Regions from separate parts of the Caballeronia sp. DA-9 genome, predicted to be linked through region 2. Evidence: predicted binding sites of a transcription regulator. Region 2 holds the regulator's gene; the other holds the start of a gene.
The links. The regulator FliA, encoded in region 2, starts transcription of late flagellar genes. The targets are predictions, from matches to a motif close to CTAAAGTTTNNNNNNNNNNNGCCGNTA.
Positions count from the first base shown of each region.

Region 1 (7,487 bases), 950 kb from region 2:
GATCCGACTTCGACCACGCGGCCCACAATCTCATGGCCTGGAACATTTGGGTACACCGTGCCGGCCCATTCGCTGCGCGCCGTGTGCAGATCCGAGTGGCACACGCCGCAGAACAGGATGTCGATACGCACGTCGTGCGCGGTGAGCTCGCGGCGTTCGAACTCGAAAGGGCTGAGCGGCGTGGTGGCGGAACGTGCGGCGTAAGCGTGGGTCTTGTACATGGAATGTGCTCCAGAGAGGGCAGAAAAGCGTCGGGCGAAATGCTTGGCCCGGACACAAATATTTAACGATTCAAACGGTTCAGTCAGCGGCCCGTTCGAAAGCCGCGAGCCTGTGAACCTTTGCATGTCCTGCGACCGAAATTCGTCGGGATGATGCGGGGCAGGGGCTGTGCCGGTCCTTGAGCGGACGCCACGCGTTGCAACAGAAGGAATGATTGCCGGAATGGAGCGCGCGGCCAGCCGATCTTCGGGTACTGCGCTGGTGTTGCGCGGATATAACGAAATCAGCCGCATGCATTCAATGATGCGGCCTTGATTAATTCTAAATCGACATGGGAAAACGTGCTTGAACGGCGGCCGGGCCACGCCTGGATGCTGCTTGAACGAGCCGTTGCGCAGTGCTGATTATCGCGCCTCCAACCCCGCCTTCCAACCCATGCCGATGTAAAACTTTGCCGCCGTCATGCGCGGGCTGCACCGGGCGCCGCGATCATGCCGGCTTGCGAATTTTGATCGTGGTGTCGTCGATAAAAACCGTTTGGCCCGCGCGGATCTTGCACGTTTTGCGCAACTCGATCTTGCCGTCGACCTTCACCTCGCCAGCGGCTACGCGCATCTTCGCGGAGCCGCCGCTGTCGGCGAGACCCATGATCTTGAGCAGATTGTGCAGTTCGACGTAATCGCCCGTGAGCGTGAATTCTAGGCGTGGCATGGAAGTTCTTCGCAGGTGAGACCCGGGTTGAGACCGGGCGGGGCGCACATCATAAACCAGCGGAAGACCGTAATTCCATTCAGCATTTCAGAACCGGGCACGCCATGTGCGACTGCAGCACTGTCCCGGTAAATCCGGCCGTTGCCTGCTTGACAATATGTCAGCAAATGAAACCTTCGGTAACAGTGACGGATTTCATCGAACCCGGCGGCTGGCATAGGGTCAATCGTATTACGTAGTCAGTTGTGAACAGAACGGGCGGTTGCAATGCGACTACCAGAAAGGTATCCAGGGCGGTCTCAGGACACGATTTACGCCGCCTGCGTTGCCACTGTCCCGGTAACAACAATCGTCAGAGAGGAATTGAATATGTTGCAAGTCAAGAAGATGCTGCTCGGTACTGCTTTTGTCGCTCTTGCAGGTTCCGCGTTCGCGCAGACCGCACAGCCGTCCGCCGCCGATGCTGGTGGCCAGACACCCGCCCAGGTGACGCCCGCGCCGCAAAATCTCACGGCTCCGGCGCCTACGGATCCGCTCGTTCAGAAGCGCAATGCGAACGCTCAGGCCAATGCCGAGTACAAGGCATCGAAGAAGGCGTCCAAGCAGGAAATGAAGGCAACCAGCAAGGAAGCCAAGGAGCAGTACAAGGAGCAAGTGCGCAACGCCAAGATCAACAAGAAAGCCGACAAGCAAACGGCCAATGACGAACTCAAGTCCGCCGAACCGAATGGCCCGCAGGACACGAACCTGCAGCACTAAGCGCAATGTATCGATGAACGCGGCCAGATTCATTGCGCCGCGTTTATAAAAAATAGAAGGAGAACATGATGACGCGGACCACACATCGTTTATTGGCTACCTTGCTTGCTGGCGCGTTTGCGACCGCTGCGACCGCATCGATAGCGCAAACCACCACCGAGCCCACGCACGCCGAAAAGAAGGCAGCAAAGAAGCAGGCTGACGCCGACAAGGATGCGAATGTCGCGCAAGCCAAGGCCGACAAGAAGAAGACCGAATCGCAATCCGAGGCGAACGAAGCCGCGGCTGATGCGAAGCTGAAGAGCGCAAAGAAAGCGGATTGATCTTTGCCTGGATGTTTTAGGCATTGGCATGGCCCGTCGAGCGCAAGCTCGGCGGGCCATTGTTTTTAAGGGCCAAAAGCGTTCCACAATCAAGCGCTTGCGTGAGCAGGTTGTATGGATATACAGTGTGCGTCACCCGTTTTTGTGATGACGCGCCGTGCTTTCGCCCATTCCCGTCCCTGCTGTCGAACCATCGCCGAAAGTAGAATCCGCCGTTCCGGATACGGCGCTTTATCTCGCCAAGCTCAACGAGGCCCAGCGCGAAGCCGTGGAATACGGAACCGATGTCAAGAATCCGGCTGGCGCGTTGCTCGTGATCGCGGGTGCGGGATCGGGCAAGACGAACACGCTTGCGCATCGTGTGGCGCACTTGCTGGTAAAGGGCGCCGATCCGCGCCGAATCCTGCTGCTGACTTTTTCGCGGCGCGCGGCCAGCGAAATGACGCGCCGGGTGACGCGCATTGCCACACATGCGCTTGGAAATCGCAGCGGGTTGGCACAGGGGCTCACTTGGTCGGGCACGTTTCACAGCGTGGGCGCGCGTTTGTTGCGCGACTACGCGGATCTGGTCGGACTGTCGCCGTCATTCACCATCAACGACCGTGAGGATTCCGCCGATCTGATGAACCTCGTGCGGCACGAACTGGGTTTATCGGCGAAGGAAAAGCGCTTTCCGGCCAAGTCCACGTGCTTTGCCATCTACTCGCGCGTGGTCAATACGGGTGCGCCGCTCCCGACCGTGCTCGACCAGGCGTTTCCGTGGTGTCGCGAATGGGAGGACGACCTGCGGCGTCTTTTCGCCGCTTATGTCCACGCGAAGCAGCAGCAAAGCGTGCTCGACTACGACGACCTGCTGCTCTACTGGTCGCATCTGGCGGCGGAGCCATCGGTGGCGGCGGATTTGTCGAGCCGTTTCGACCATGTTCTCGTCGACGAATACCAGGACACCAACAAGCTCCAGGCGTCCATCCTGCTTTCAATGAAACCCGACGGCCGCGGCCTGACCGTCGTCGGCGACGACGCGCAGTCCATCTACTCGTTTCGCGGCGCGACGGTGCGCAACATCCTCGATTTTCCGAATCACTTCGATCCGCCCGCCAAATGCGTGACGCTCGAGCGTAACTACCGCTCCACGCAGCCGATCCTGGCGGCATCGAATGCGGTGATCGGGCTCGCCACCGAGCGATACACAAAAAACCTCTGGACGGACAAGGCGTCGGCGCAACGGCCGCGCCTTGTTTCCGTCGCCGACGAAGCCGATCAGGCGCGCTATGTGGTCGAGCAGGTGCTCGAAGCGCGGGAAGGCGGCATGACGCTCAAGCAGCAAGCCGTGCTGTTCCGTGCCGCCCATCACAGCGCGGCGCTCGAAATCGAGCTCACGCGGCGCAACATTCCGTTCGTGAAGTTCGGCGGGTTGAAGTTCCTCGATTCCGTCCATGTAAAAGATATGTTGGCCGTATTGCGCTGGGCCGAGAACCCGCGGGACCGTGTTGCGGGATTTCGCGTGGTGCAGTTGCTGCCGGGTATCGGACCGGCCATCGCTGGACGCGTACTGGATCAGGTGGCGGAGCGCGGCGATACGTCAGCCGCGTTGGCGGCATTCGCGCCGCCACCACGCGCGAGTGAGGACTGGCCGGTCTTCGCCGGGTTGATGGCAAAGGTCTGCGCGCGGGAAAGCGGCTGGCCGGCCGAATTCGAGATGATCCGGCGCTGGTATGAACCGCATCTGGAGCGCAATCACGAAGACGCGGCAATCCGTCATGGCGACGTGCTGCAGATGGAAAGCATTGCATCGACGTATCCCACGCGCGAGCGTTTCCTCACGGAACTCACACTCGATCCGCCCGATGCCACGAGCGACGAATCGGGTGTGCCGCTTATCGATGAAGACTATCTGATTCTCTCCACCATCCATTCCGCGAAGGGTCAGGAATGGAAGAACGTGTTTGTGCTCAACGGCGTGGACGGCTGCATTCCGTCGGACATGGGCACGGGCAGCGACGAGGAAATCGATGAAGAACGGCGGCTGTTATACGTCGCCATGACGCGGGCAAAAGAGGATCTGCACATTGTCACGCCGCAGCGGTTCTACGTGCACAACCAGACCGCCATGGGCGACCGTCACGTGTGGGCGGCGCGTACGCGTTTCATTCCCGCGCATCTGATGCCGCAATTCGAAGCGCGCGCGTGGCCGCACGTGCCGGAGCCTGCTGCGCCGACCGCCGCGGGATTGGCGGCAGCGGCGAAGGCGAAGCTGGACATTGCCGCGCGGCTGAAGAAGATGTGGGAATAGAAGGAAGCCGGCACCGCGCGGCTCAGTGCTCTGCCCGCGATGGCTTCGGCGCCTTGCGTTCCGGCGTGAAGATGGCGCGAAGCCAATTGCCAAAGCGTGTAAAGCCGTCATACGGCTCTTCAACGAAGATTTCCGGCTTGAGCGATCGCAATTGCTCCAGTACTTGCTGCGCTTCCTGCTTGGATATCGAACCATGAAACATCCCAAGCCTCAACAAACAGCGCAATTCTCCAAGCTTTTCGCGCGCCGTCGAACCCACGCTGTGCTCGGTTGCAATCCTCGTTTCATACACGCGCTGACGCAATGAATCGGCAAGACGCCACGCGGGCGTCTGCATCTTCTGCTCGAGATCCTGGATATCCGTTGCCGCCGACTTGATCTGCCCGGCAAGCGAATCGATTTGCGCCGGATCGCCTTTTGCCTCCGTCACGATCAAGGTCGCCCACGTGCGCGCGGCCTTCAGCAGATCGTCGGCCGACCAGTCCGAGCGCACCGCGAAGCCGAAACCGTGTTCCGCGGCCTGACGCATCATCATGTCCACTACGTCCGGAAACTCCTTGTCGAGCGCACGCTTGGCCCATGCGTACTGGCCGTTCTGCAACATCCGCTGGACTGCTTGCTCGGTGAGCGGCGTGGGGTTGTCGAGCAGTTTTGCGCGCAAGAAATCCTCGAACGACGGCGTGACGAATTGCGGATCGAACTTGAGCGACAGGCGGATGAACGTATCGAAATCGCGGCGCAGCGCGGCGAGCGTTTCGTCTTTGAATGAAAGGGTGATCTGACCCATGGTGTGTCCCGGTTCGCGCGTCCCGCGCATCGACTGTTGAACGGGCGCGGAAAGACAGTTGGCATCGCCATTAGAGCGATGGCCATTCGTCTTTATATCGGCGGCGGGGCGGGAAACTTTAGGGTGCTGGAGGAAACCGTCCAGTCGCCGCAATCACGCTACTTGACCGGGATGGTCGTGCCGGCCGGCATGGGCACGGCGGTCACGCTGTTCTTCGCGCTGCCGGTGGCAATCCGGTCGCTATACGTCAGATAGACCAGCGTATTGCGCTTGGCATCGACGACACGCACCACATGCAAAGTCTTGAAGATAAACGACATGCGCTCCGAGAACACATCGGCTTTCTGCTTGAGCGGCGCGTCGATCTTGATCGGGCCGACCTGACGGCAGGCGATTGACGCTTCAGATGGATCTTCGGCAATGCCCAGCGTCCCCTTGACGCCGCCCGTTCGCGCCCGCGAGACATAGCAGGTGACGCCGGCAACGCCCGGGTCGTCGTACGCCTCGACCGTGACGCGGTCCGAACCTGTGAACCGGAAGTTCGTGTTCACGCTGGCGATTTCCTCGGCATGCAAACCGGACATGACGAAGAGCGCCGCGAGCGACGCAAGTAGGGGGAGAGCGCGTTTCATCGGAATCCTTCGGGGTGGAAAAACAAAAAAGGCGTCGTATTGTAACGACGCCCTCGCTCCATCCGTTTGAAATGCGTGCTCAGTGGAAGATCAGATACAGGATCACCAGCACGATCACCGGAACACCGAGCAGCCAACCAAGTAGATAAGGCATGTCTTCCTCCGTTAGATATCTGATTTGATGGATTCAGTATCCGTGAGAGGCCGCTGCGCTGATAGCCGCGCCTGTCCTATATGGTTGTAGGCGGGCTCCTATCGGATGCTCGTGGTGTATTGCGTGACCTGTCTGTAGCGCTCGTTCGGACGCAGGATGACGTCTTCAGCGCTTTCCATGTTGATCTGGTTGGGAAATCCGCCGGCTTCCAGGCACAACGCGCCATGCTTCCTGTAGATCACGCCTTGCTTGCCCGGTTCGCCTTCCAGATGATTGCTCGTGTAAAAGACGAGTCCGCGTTCAGTTGTCGATACAGTCAGTTCGCGCCCGCTTGCCGGATGGTAGACGCTTGCTGCGCGCTGCAATTCGGGCAACTCGGTCACCGCGCCGATTGAACGCAGCACATAACAATGATCGATACCGCCATTTGCCAGCCTCACCTGCTCGTTATCCTGCATATCGATTCGCGCTCCAACAGCAGCCGGCTTGCGGAAATCGAACGGGGTATCGGCGAGCTCTTCGAGTGTGGTCGGAATCGTGTTTTCATCGATGGCGAAAAACTGGTCCGCTGCGATTTCGATTTCGTGATCCGCAATGCTCGACGGTACGCCCGACAAGTTGAAATACGCGTGATTCGTGAGGTTGAGCGGCGTGGGCGCGTCGGTGAAGGCGTCGTAGGCGATCGTCAACTCGCCCGCCGCGCTGAACGTGTACGTGACCTGGACCGTGAGCGCACCGGGAAAACCGTTATCGCCATCGGGCGATTCCAGCCTGAACACGAGCGATTCGTCCGTGCGCTTCGCTTGCCAGAGCTTGTAGCTAAAGCCCGTCGATCCGCCGTGCAGCGAGTTCGGCGGCTGGTTTGCTTCGAGCGGGTACTCGTGCCCATCAATTGAAAAGCGCGCGCCCGCAATGCGGTTCGCCCAGCGTCCAACGGTTGCGCCCATGTGGGCCGGACCTTGGGTGTAGGCGGCGGGTGTGTCGTGGCCGAGAAGGATATCGGCGAGACGGCCGTCACGATCCGGCGCGAACCACGAGACGAGCGCCGCGCCCAGATTCGTGACCGAGACCCGCAAGCCGTTGTCGTGGCTGAGTGTGTGGAGTTCGACGGACGTGCCGTCCGGAAGGTCGCCCCAATGGGCGCTCGATATGTTCATTGCGTGGTCTCCGGGTTATGGTTTTTTGCGGATTGGCGAGGCGCTTCGGGCTTGAGCGGCCTGTCACGATACAGCGTGCGCACATAGTCCAGATGCGCGCCCGCAGCGTCGCGGGCGCGTTGCGAATCGCGGGCGATGATGGCGTCGAAAATGGCCTGATGTTGCGCGAGCAGATCCGCTTCGACCTGATCGTCGTAATCGACCAGCCGATGCGAGGTGAGCATGGATTCACGCACCAGTTCGTGCAGCCCGTGCATGACGTGGGCGAGCGCGAGGTTGTGGGTGGCGTCGGCGATTGCCAGATGGAACGCGGCGTCGTGCTCGGCAATGCGCGTGCGCTTTGGCTCGATGGCCGCCGTTTTCAGCGCCTGGAATGCTGCGGCGATGCGCGCAAGATCGGTATCGGTGGCGCGTTCGGCCGCGTAGGCTGTGGCGAGCGATTCAAGTCC
Region 1 covers NZ_CP195133.1:2,639,485-2,646,971, reverse strand. The annotation lists gene ACRWA7_RS28410 (NAD(P)-dependent alcohol dehydrogenase) at 1-221, opposite strand, end outside; gene ACRWA7_RS28405 (RNA-binding S4 domain-containing protein) at 712-933, opposite strand; gene ACRWA7_RS28400 (hypothetical protein) at 1,303-1,692, shown strand; gene ACRWA7_RS28395 (hypothetical protein) at 1,761-2,015, shown strand; gene ACRWA7_RS28390 (ATP-dependent helicase) at 2,185-4,308, shown strand; gene ACRWA7_RS28385 (DUF4088 family protein) at 4,331-5,095, opposite strand; gene ACRWA7_RS28380 (CreA family protein) at 5,254-5,727, opposite strand; gene ACRWA7_RS28375 (aldose epimerase family protein) at 5,980-7,038, opposite strand; gene ACRWA7_RS28370 (FadR/GntR family transcriptional regulator) at 7,035-7,487, opposite strand, start outside.
Region 1: a site for FliA is predicted at 5,191-5,217, ahead of ACRWA7_RS28385 (DUF4088 family protein). Genes of this name have one in related genera too.

Region 2 (7,487 bases):
ATGGAGTGGACCCGACACTTGCTAAAAAGATCATTTCGCAGGAAAGCAAGTTCAATCCGCACGCCACGAGTTCGGAAGGCGCGCAAGGGTTAATGCAGGTCATGCCCTCCAACTTTAAGGCGCTCGGAATCACTGACGGGTATGACGCCACTCAAAACATCTTCGGGGGAATGAGGATACTGGCGGAAAGCCTAAAGCGTGCGAAGGGTGACGTTAATCTCGCACTGCGCTATTACAACGGCGGATTAGATCAGTCCAAGTGGGGACCGGTAAATGCCGCTTATCCGGGGAATGTCTTGTCGCAAAATGTTCGTCCTATCGGTTCGGGTTCGAGCGCCGCGAATGGCTACGGTTATGGAGGCGACATGACCAACGCGCCCGCAGCACTTAAAACGTCCATGGACCCGAATGCCCAACCGGTCGTGACTTTCGGAGCAGGGCGCAAGGTCAACTACACAGGCGGCGAATCGATGGACACGATGCGTCGCAAGGCGGTAGCGGATATGGTGGCTGGCGCACTTGGAATTCCCGTTGGACAACTCATGCTCGGTGACGTTACGAAGGGTGACGTTCGTTTCGCAGAGAGCAACGTGGGCGCGAGTTTGCTCAATAAGCACGCCCAGTTAGAACAGCAACTTAGCGTTCCAGGCATTCTCCCAATGCAGCGCGCCAGCATGATAAAGGACCTTCAAACGGTCGCATCGCAAATCCAGATGATGCAGCAGTATGGAAATGGCCTTGTTGAATCTGCGCAAAATGGTGGCCGCGCATTAACAATCGGGGAAATGCCGGTAACGGTCAACGTGCAAGGCTCTGGCTTATCCACCGCGCAAATTGCGCGCGAAGCGGCTGGAATCTTCGAAGACAGCCTTCGGACCCATTTGCACGAACTCGCCAACGACTCAGCAGACGGTATCAGATACTAAAGGACATAACCACAATGTCTCGTCAATCCAAAGAGTTTTATGAAACTTTCCGAAAGTATCGAACCACGCAATTCTCCGCTGCCGATGCATTTCGGCTATTCGTGGACCGCGAACCGGACGCGGCTGACCCGGAGCCTTGGGAAGTGTTATCCAAGACGCAAGCCTTAAGTGAGGACGGATGGATTCAACTCGATAACCGGGGATCTATTGCGGCGCACGTAACAGACCCGACACACGGTGCACACCCCTTTAAGGTTTTACGGGCCGTGATGGGTATTGTTGTTGATTACAACATTTCCAAAATGCGTGATTGGAAGCCGCACACAGTTCCGGATCGATTCGCGGCTGGGGGAAAGAGCCTTCCCATTCGCGGCGTCAATCCGATTATCTCCACCTTAATCGATAGCGGAAAGGCCACGCTGCGAGAGTTGCAAGAATATTACGCCCTGGACGATGCGGTGCAAATGTACGATGTGCATTTCACCAGTTTATTAAATCGCGCGTTTGCGGACGAAGCCGCTATGAAGAAAGCAAAGTCTCAACAGTCCCAATAAATCGAGATTACCTAATATGCTCAAATTCACGAATACATATGGAGTTGAACGCAGTGCGAACATGCGGCTACTCGGTGCGATGGAAGGCTGCGAGTTTCGCCGCGAGTTTTCGACATTTCTCGCGTCTGGCGATCCGGTAAGCCGCAGGAAATTTGTCGATAAAGTGTTCGCCAATATATCCATTGTGATGGGGAACGGTAGTGAATTTGCGCTGCGCACGAATGCCCTGATTGTTAACCATGTTGGCGAAGGTTCGGATGCGGTGCCGCTGCTGCGCGATTTGTTTGATGCATTTATGCGCGAGAACGAATTCGAGCCGCAGGCGTGCGCCTCGCGGGTAGGCTTTTGGTCCGAAGTCGGAAGCCGCGCGGCAGAGACGTTTTTAGTGGAGGGGATCGGCGCACTGCTAGACGCCTGAAAACGCCTGTCCGGTACACATTGCTCGGCGAGGCTAACGGGATAGCGGTCCAGCCGCGCGTCTCGTATGGCTCTCGTTGTGTCCGAACGAGCGCATAACGGTCCACCGCACGAGGGCGACCTTTCTTGCACGAGCAAACCGAAACGAGTACTGCCGTATGGCCGGAAAAGGTAGAATTATCTGCCGGAGCAATTCCGCTTCGGGCAACTTTCCGAAGGTTGCGAGGGACTTTTGAGGGACGCAGCGCGGCAAATTTGGTGCAAAAGCCAATTTCTAAGTATTTGATATTTAAGGCTTTTGGATCATTTTACCTCCCTCCGAAGGCAGGGGTTGCTGGTTCGATCCCAGCCGGGCGCACCAAGAACAGCTTAAAGCTCAGACGCACAGAAGGTCGAGAGCGCAACGGCGCTGCTTTCAATGTCGCGCTTGCTGACGGCATCGTTAATCCCGATGTACTGGACCGGAACCAACGCCAAGCGAAGTCGAAGCGCAAAAGCCGGCGCCCCGAAACTTCGCCAACCGCAAACCCAATCCCTCAAGCCTCAACCCCCGACCAGGCCTGTTCCCGCAACTTGGCCCGCAACCTCGCAACCGCCTGGCTATGCAATTGGCACACGCGCGATTCGCTGACTTCCATCACGGCGCCGATCTCGCGCAGGTTCAACCCCTTTTCGTAATAAAGGCTCATCAGCAGCTTTTCGCGTTCCGGCAATTTATCGATGGCTTCCACCAGCGCCGAGCGCAAGCTGCCATCCAGCAACGCAGACAGCGGATCGGCTTTATCGACACAATAACGGTCGAGAAACGGTTCGTCGTCCGATGACCGGTCGAAGTCTTCGTAATAGATCAGTTGGCTGCCGTGCAGATCCTGCAGCATGGTCTGGTATTCGCCGAGCGGCATGTTGAGATGCTCGGCGACTTCCTGCTCGCTCGCCGAACGGCCAAGGTTCTGCTCGACCTTGTGCACCGCCGACTCCACTTCGCGCGACGTCTTGCGCATGCTGCGCGGCAGCCAGTCGTTCGCCCGCAATTCGTCGAGCATCGCGCCGCGAATCCGCTGGCTGGCGTAGGTCTCGAACTGCGCGCCCTGATCTTCCTTATAGCGGCTCGCGGCGTCTAGCAAACCGATCATGCCGGCCTGAATCAGATCGTCGAGATCCACGCTGGCCGGCATTTTTGCGACCAGTTGCAGACCCAGACGGCGCACGAGCGGCGCGTAGCGGGTCAGGACCTCGGCTTGTGACAGTTTTCCCTGGGCGTTATACATCGCGTTCACCTTTGTTCCTTCTTTTGCTTCGTCACACCGACGCCGGGCTGCGCATCGCAAGCTCCGCCAACGGCGATTCGGTGCGGCGCAAACCAGCCCCGGGGTTGATCGAACGCTCGATGTTGCGCGGCGTTTCCATGGAAGCGGCTTGCGCCGGCCATTCGAAGTGCGAACTTTCTGGCATCGGCCAATACTGCAAATCGGCCGCGATATGACGATAGTCGCGAGCGGCGGCGGTGGTCGGGAAAGCTTCCACGGCGCAGCGCGACAGTTCATGCGCCTTCGCCACGCGCGCGTCTTCAGCCACGCAGCCGGCGGGCATCAACTTCACGGCGAGATAGCGGCTTGCGACGCCGGCGAGGTTGTCGAAGGCGATTTGCGCATCGGCGGCGTTCTTCACGTGATTCACCACGATCCGGAAGCGCGAAATGGCGTGCGCGTAATGCAGGCGCTTGATGCAGGCATACGCCTCGGTGATCGCGGCCGGCGCGACGCGGGTCACGATCACGAAGTCGTGCGCCTGCGCAGCAAGCGTGGACAGCGCGCCGCTGCGATCCGGCTGTGTATCGATGAGAACGATATCAGCGGGACCATCGAGCAAGACGCGGCAATGGGCGGCGTCGTGGCTGATGCGTTCGTCGCGAGGCGCGGCGATCATCGAGAAGCCGAACGGCGTGCGCGTCACCGCGTCCTGCAGGAAGCGCTTGCCGGACAACACCGCGCCCAGCGCGCCCGTGGACGGCACCTTCGCGAGGCGGCTCGCCGACAACGCGTTCTGCCGTTCATCGATAACCAGCACGTCCTTGCCCTGCGCCGCAAGCGCGGCCGCGAGATTGACGACCGTTGACGTATTGCCGGTTCCGCCCATTCCGCCCGCCGGTGCGCCGCACACCGTGACCACTCGCGAGCGGTTGCGCGTCAGGAGACGCCGCAAGCCTTCAGCCTGATCGGACGCGAACTTATCCAAAGTGAACCTCATGCAGTTCGGTGGAAGCGCGCGCCGAAAGCGCGGACAGGAGCGGCGGCACGTCGTCGTCTTGCGGCACGAATGGCGAGCCGTCGCGGGGAATGCAGAACGCGCTTTTAATCAGAAATCGCTTGGTCGCGACGTACAGGTTTTCCGGAACCTTCTGTCCCGTCGATACGTAATGCACGGGCAGTTTGTATCGGATCACGGTGTCGATAACGCCGCCCAGGTTCGTGGCTTCGTCGAGCTTGGTCAGGATGCAGCCCGCGAGCGGCGGCTGGTCCGGCGTGCTTTGGTAGGCCTGCACGACTTCGTTGAGCGTGTCGCCGTGGCTGGTGGCGTTGAGCAGCAGCAGGCGCTGCACCGGGTGCCCGGCGCCACAAAGCATGGAGATGTGATCGGACACCGTGCGGTCGCGCTGGCTCATGCCAATGGTATCGATCAGCACGATGTGCTTGTTGCGCAGTTCGGAAAGCGCGAGTTGCAGGTCGGCCGCGTCCTTCACCGCATGCACCGATACCCCCAGAATCTTGCCGAAAATGCGCAGTTGCTCGTGCGCGCCGATCCGGTAGCTGTCGGTCGTCAGCAGCGCGACCTTGCTTGCGCCGAAGCGCATCACGCAGCGCGCGGCGAGCTTGGCGGTAGTCGTCGTCTTGCCGACGCCTGTCGGGCCCATCAGCGCGAAGACGCCGCCGCGGCTCATCATCGACTCTTCGCTGTCCATTACGGGCAGATTGTTCTCGAGGACTTGCTGAACCCATTGCATCGAGCTTTCCGCGTGTTCGATCTCCGGCATGTTGTCGATCAGCATGCGCACGAGCTGCGCCGAGAATCCGGCGGCGAACAGGCGCTTGGTCAGCGCTGCGTGGTTCGGACTGCGGCGCTGGCGGTCGCCCCACAGCAAGCCGGCGAAGTGCTCTTCCATCATGCCGCGCATGGACGACAGTTCGTGCATGACGGTGTCGTTGACGACCTGCTCCATGCGCACGCGAATGGCTTCCGTAACGGCCGCCGCCGCCGATGCCGGCAGTCCTGCGAACGCCCCTTCCTGCGTCATGCTGGCGGCTGGCGACTGGACCGGCGACGCGGCGGCCTGTGCCTGCGCGAGCTTCTGCTCGGCGCGGCGAGCGGCGAGTTGAGCCGCTTCGCGCGTCCATTCGGGCGCGTCCGGCGCGTCGGTCTGCTGCGGCGTGACGGTAACGGGGCTGCCAAGTCCCTTTGCAATCGCCGCCGATGCACTCAGCGAACGCTGCGGCATGCCTTCGGTGACTGACTGCGCCACGCGGCGCGCGTGTTCGATCAACCAGGGATTCGATTCGGCCATCGTGCGGGAGGATTCTTCCGGCGTTGCGCGCGGGCGGCGCGATAACGGCAACGGATCGGCCTGAGCTTCAGGTTCGAGGTCTTCGAGCGGTTCGGGATTTGCGCCGAACACGGATGAAAAGACGTCTCCGCTGGCGTACGGGTTGTGATTGGGAGTGTTTTGGGAAGCCGCGGGCGCCGCGCTCGGGCCGGCCGGCGACGCCTTGAGTTTCAGTTCGCGTTGCTGCGCCGCGGCTTTCGGGGAGATCTTTGCCAGGTCGCCATCGGCCACGGCCACGATCTCGATGCTGCCGTCTTCCGTCACCCGATTCGACAGGACCACCGCATCAGGACCCAATGCCTCGCGCACGAGCCGGAACGCATCCCGACTTGAAGCACCGATGAATTTGCGGATGTTCATTTGACCCCCGTTGAGCTTGCGCCCACGCTGTTTTATTGCGGTTGAACGGTCGCGGTTGACTTGTCTTACGCTCAAGCGACGCGCCGTTATCCAGTGAGTGAATTATTGCTTGGGCGGCCAATGCGCCATTGGCTGATAAGAGCCGGGAAAGCGGGGTAATTCGAGGGTTCGGCGCGGGGCTCGCCGATGCGGAAACCAAGCCCTCAAACATCAGATGATTGAGGCCGCCCCGCAGTGCCCAAATACGGATTTCGGCGTTCGATCTCGATTATTTATTCGTGGCGCGCCATTATGCCGCTGAGCAATTTATCGTCGCGCAATAACATTCATATTCGTTCGTGATAAAGGCTTTATTAATTTTTGGAAACGAATGGAATTAACCTTGCCAATTAATGAATAATCTTGAAATTCATCAAATATCAGTCGTCCGCTGGAAAGAACCTCCATATAATAAATCGACCGGTTATTCACATGAATCGCGATATCTGACTCAACATTTCGTCCCCTGACATTCTTCAAGGAAATTTGAAATGCCACAAAAACTGTTTCAGGCTGAGCCATTTCCATTACCGTTCAATGCAGAAACAACAGCATTGGTCATGATCGACATGCAGCGTGATTTCGTTGAGCCGGGCGGATTCGGCGAGGCGCTGGGAAATGACGTATCACTGGTACGCAGCGCCATTGAGCCTTGCAGGAAATTGCTGAAGGCCGCCCGGGACGCCAAGCTGCTCGTCGTTCATACGCGGGAAGGCCATCGCGCGGATCTGGCCGATTGTCCTCCGGCAAAACTCACGCGCGGCGGCAAGCGTTTCATTGGCACAGACGGCCCCATGGGCCGCATCTTGGTGCGCGGCGAAGCGGGCCACGACATCATTCCCGAGCTTTATCCGGCGCTCGGCGAACCTATCATCGACAAACCCGGCAAGGGCGCGTTCTATGAAACCGACTTGCAGCTCATCCTGCAAAACCACGGCATCAAGACGCTTATTGTGTGCGGCGTCACCACCGAAGTCTGCGTCACCACCACCGTTCGCGAAGCCAACGATCGCGGCTATGAATGCATCATCCCGGCGGATTGCGTAGGTTCCTACTTCCCCGAATTCCAGAAATCGGCGCTGGAGATGATCAAGGCGCAGGGCGCGATTTTTGGCTGGGTGAGCAACGCAACAGCGGTTATCGACGGACTGCGCGGCTAACTTCAAGCTGATTTCCGGGACATCCGGCCATGGCGCTCATCTCGTTCGAAGTGTCCTCGATTGGCTATCTCGCCGAGCACGGCCCGCGCGAGGCGCTGCGGTTCTGGGTGCACAGTCACTTCCAGCATGCGTTGAACCTGTCATCGGCAAACGGGGAATTGCTGACCTTGCTCAGCCCGCGTTTTCAGAACCTACCGACTGCCATCAGGATTGTCACGCCGCCGGGTTGGGACTGGCGCCACCAGTCCCGGCCTCGCGAACCCGTCGTGCTCGAAGGAAACGTGCTGCACGCCGCACGCTGGCGCGCCGATCTCAGCCGCGCGCCATGCTGGCGGCCGAAGGCGGAAAAAGCGTGGGACACCTGCTCGCTCGACGCCTTCGTCGGCGTCTATCCAGCGCTTGCCAGCCAACTGGTTGCTTACTGCCGGCAGCG
Region 2 covers NZ_CP195133.1:3,590,332-3,597,818, forward strand. The annotation lists gene ACRWA7_RS32815 (lytic transglycosylase domain-containing protein) at 1-926, shown strand, start outside; gene ACRWA7_RS32820 (hypothetical protein) at 941-1,480, shown strand; gene ACRWA7_RS32825 (hypothetical protein) at 1,497-1,898, shown strand; gene ACRWA7_RS32830 (RNA polymerase sigma factor FliA) at 2,434-3,165, opposite strand; gene ACRWA7_RS32835 (flagellar biosynthesis protein FlhG) at 3,197-4,132, opposite strand; gene flhF (flagellar biosynthesis protein FlhF) at 4,125-5,855, opposite strand; gene ACRWA7_RS32845 (cysteine hydrolase family protein) at 6,386-7,054, shown strand; gene ACRWA7_RS32850 (DUF2877 domain-containing protein) at 7,084-7,487, shown strand, end outside.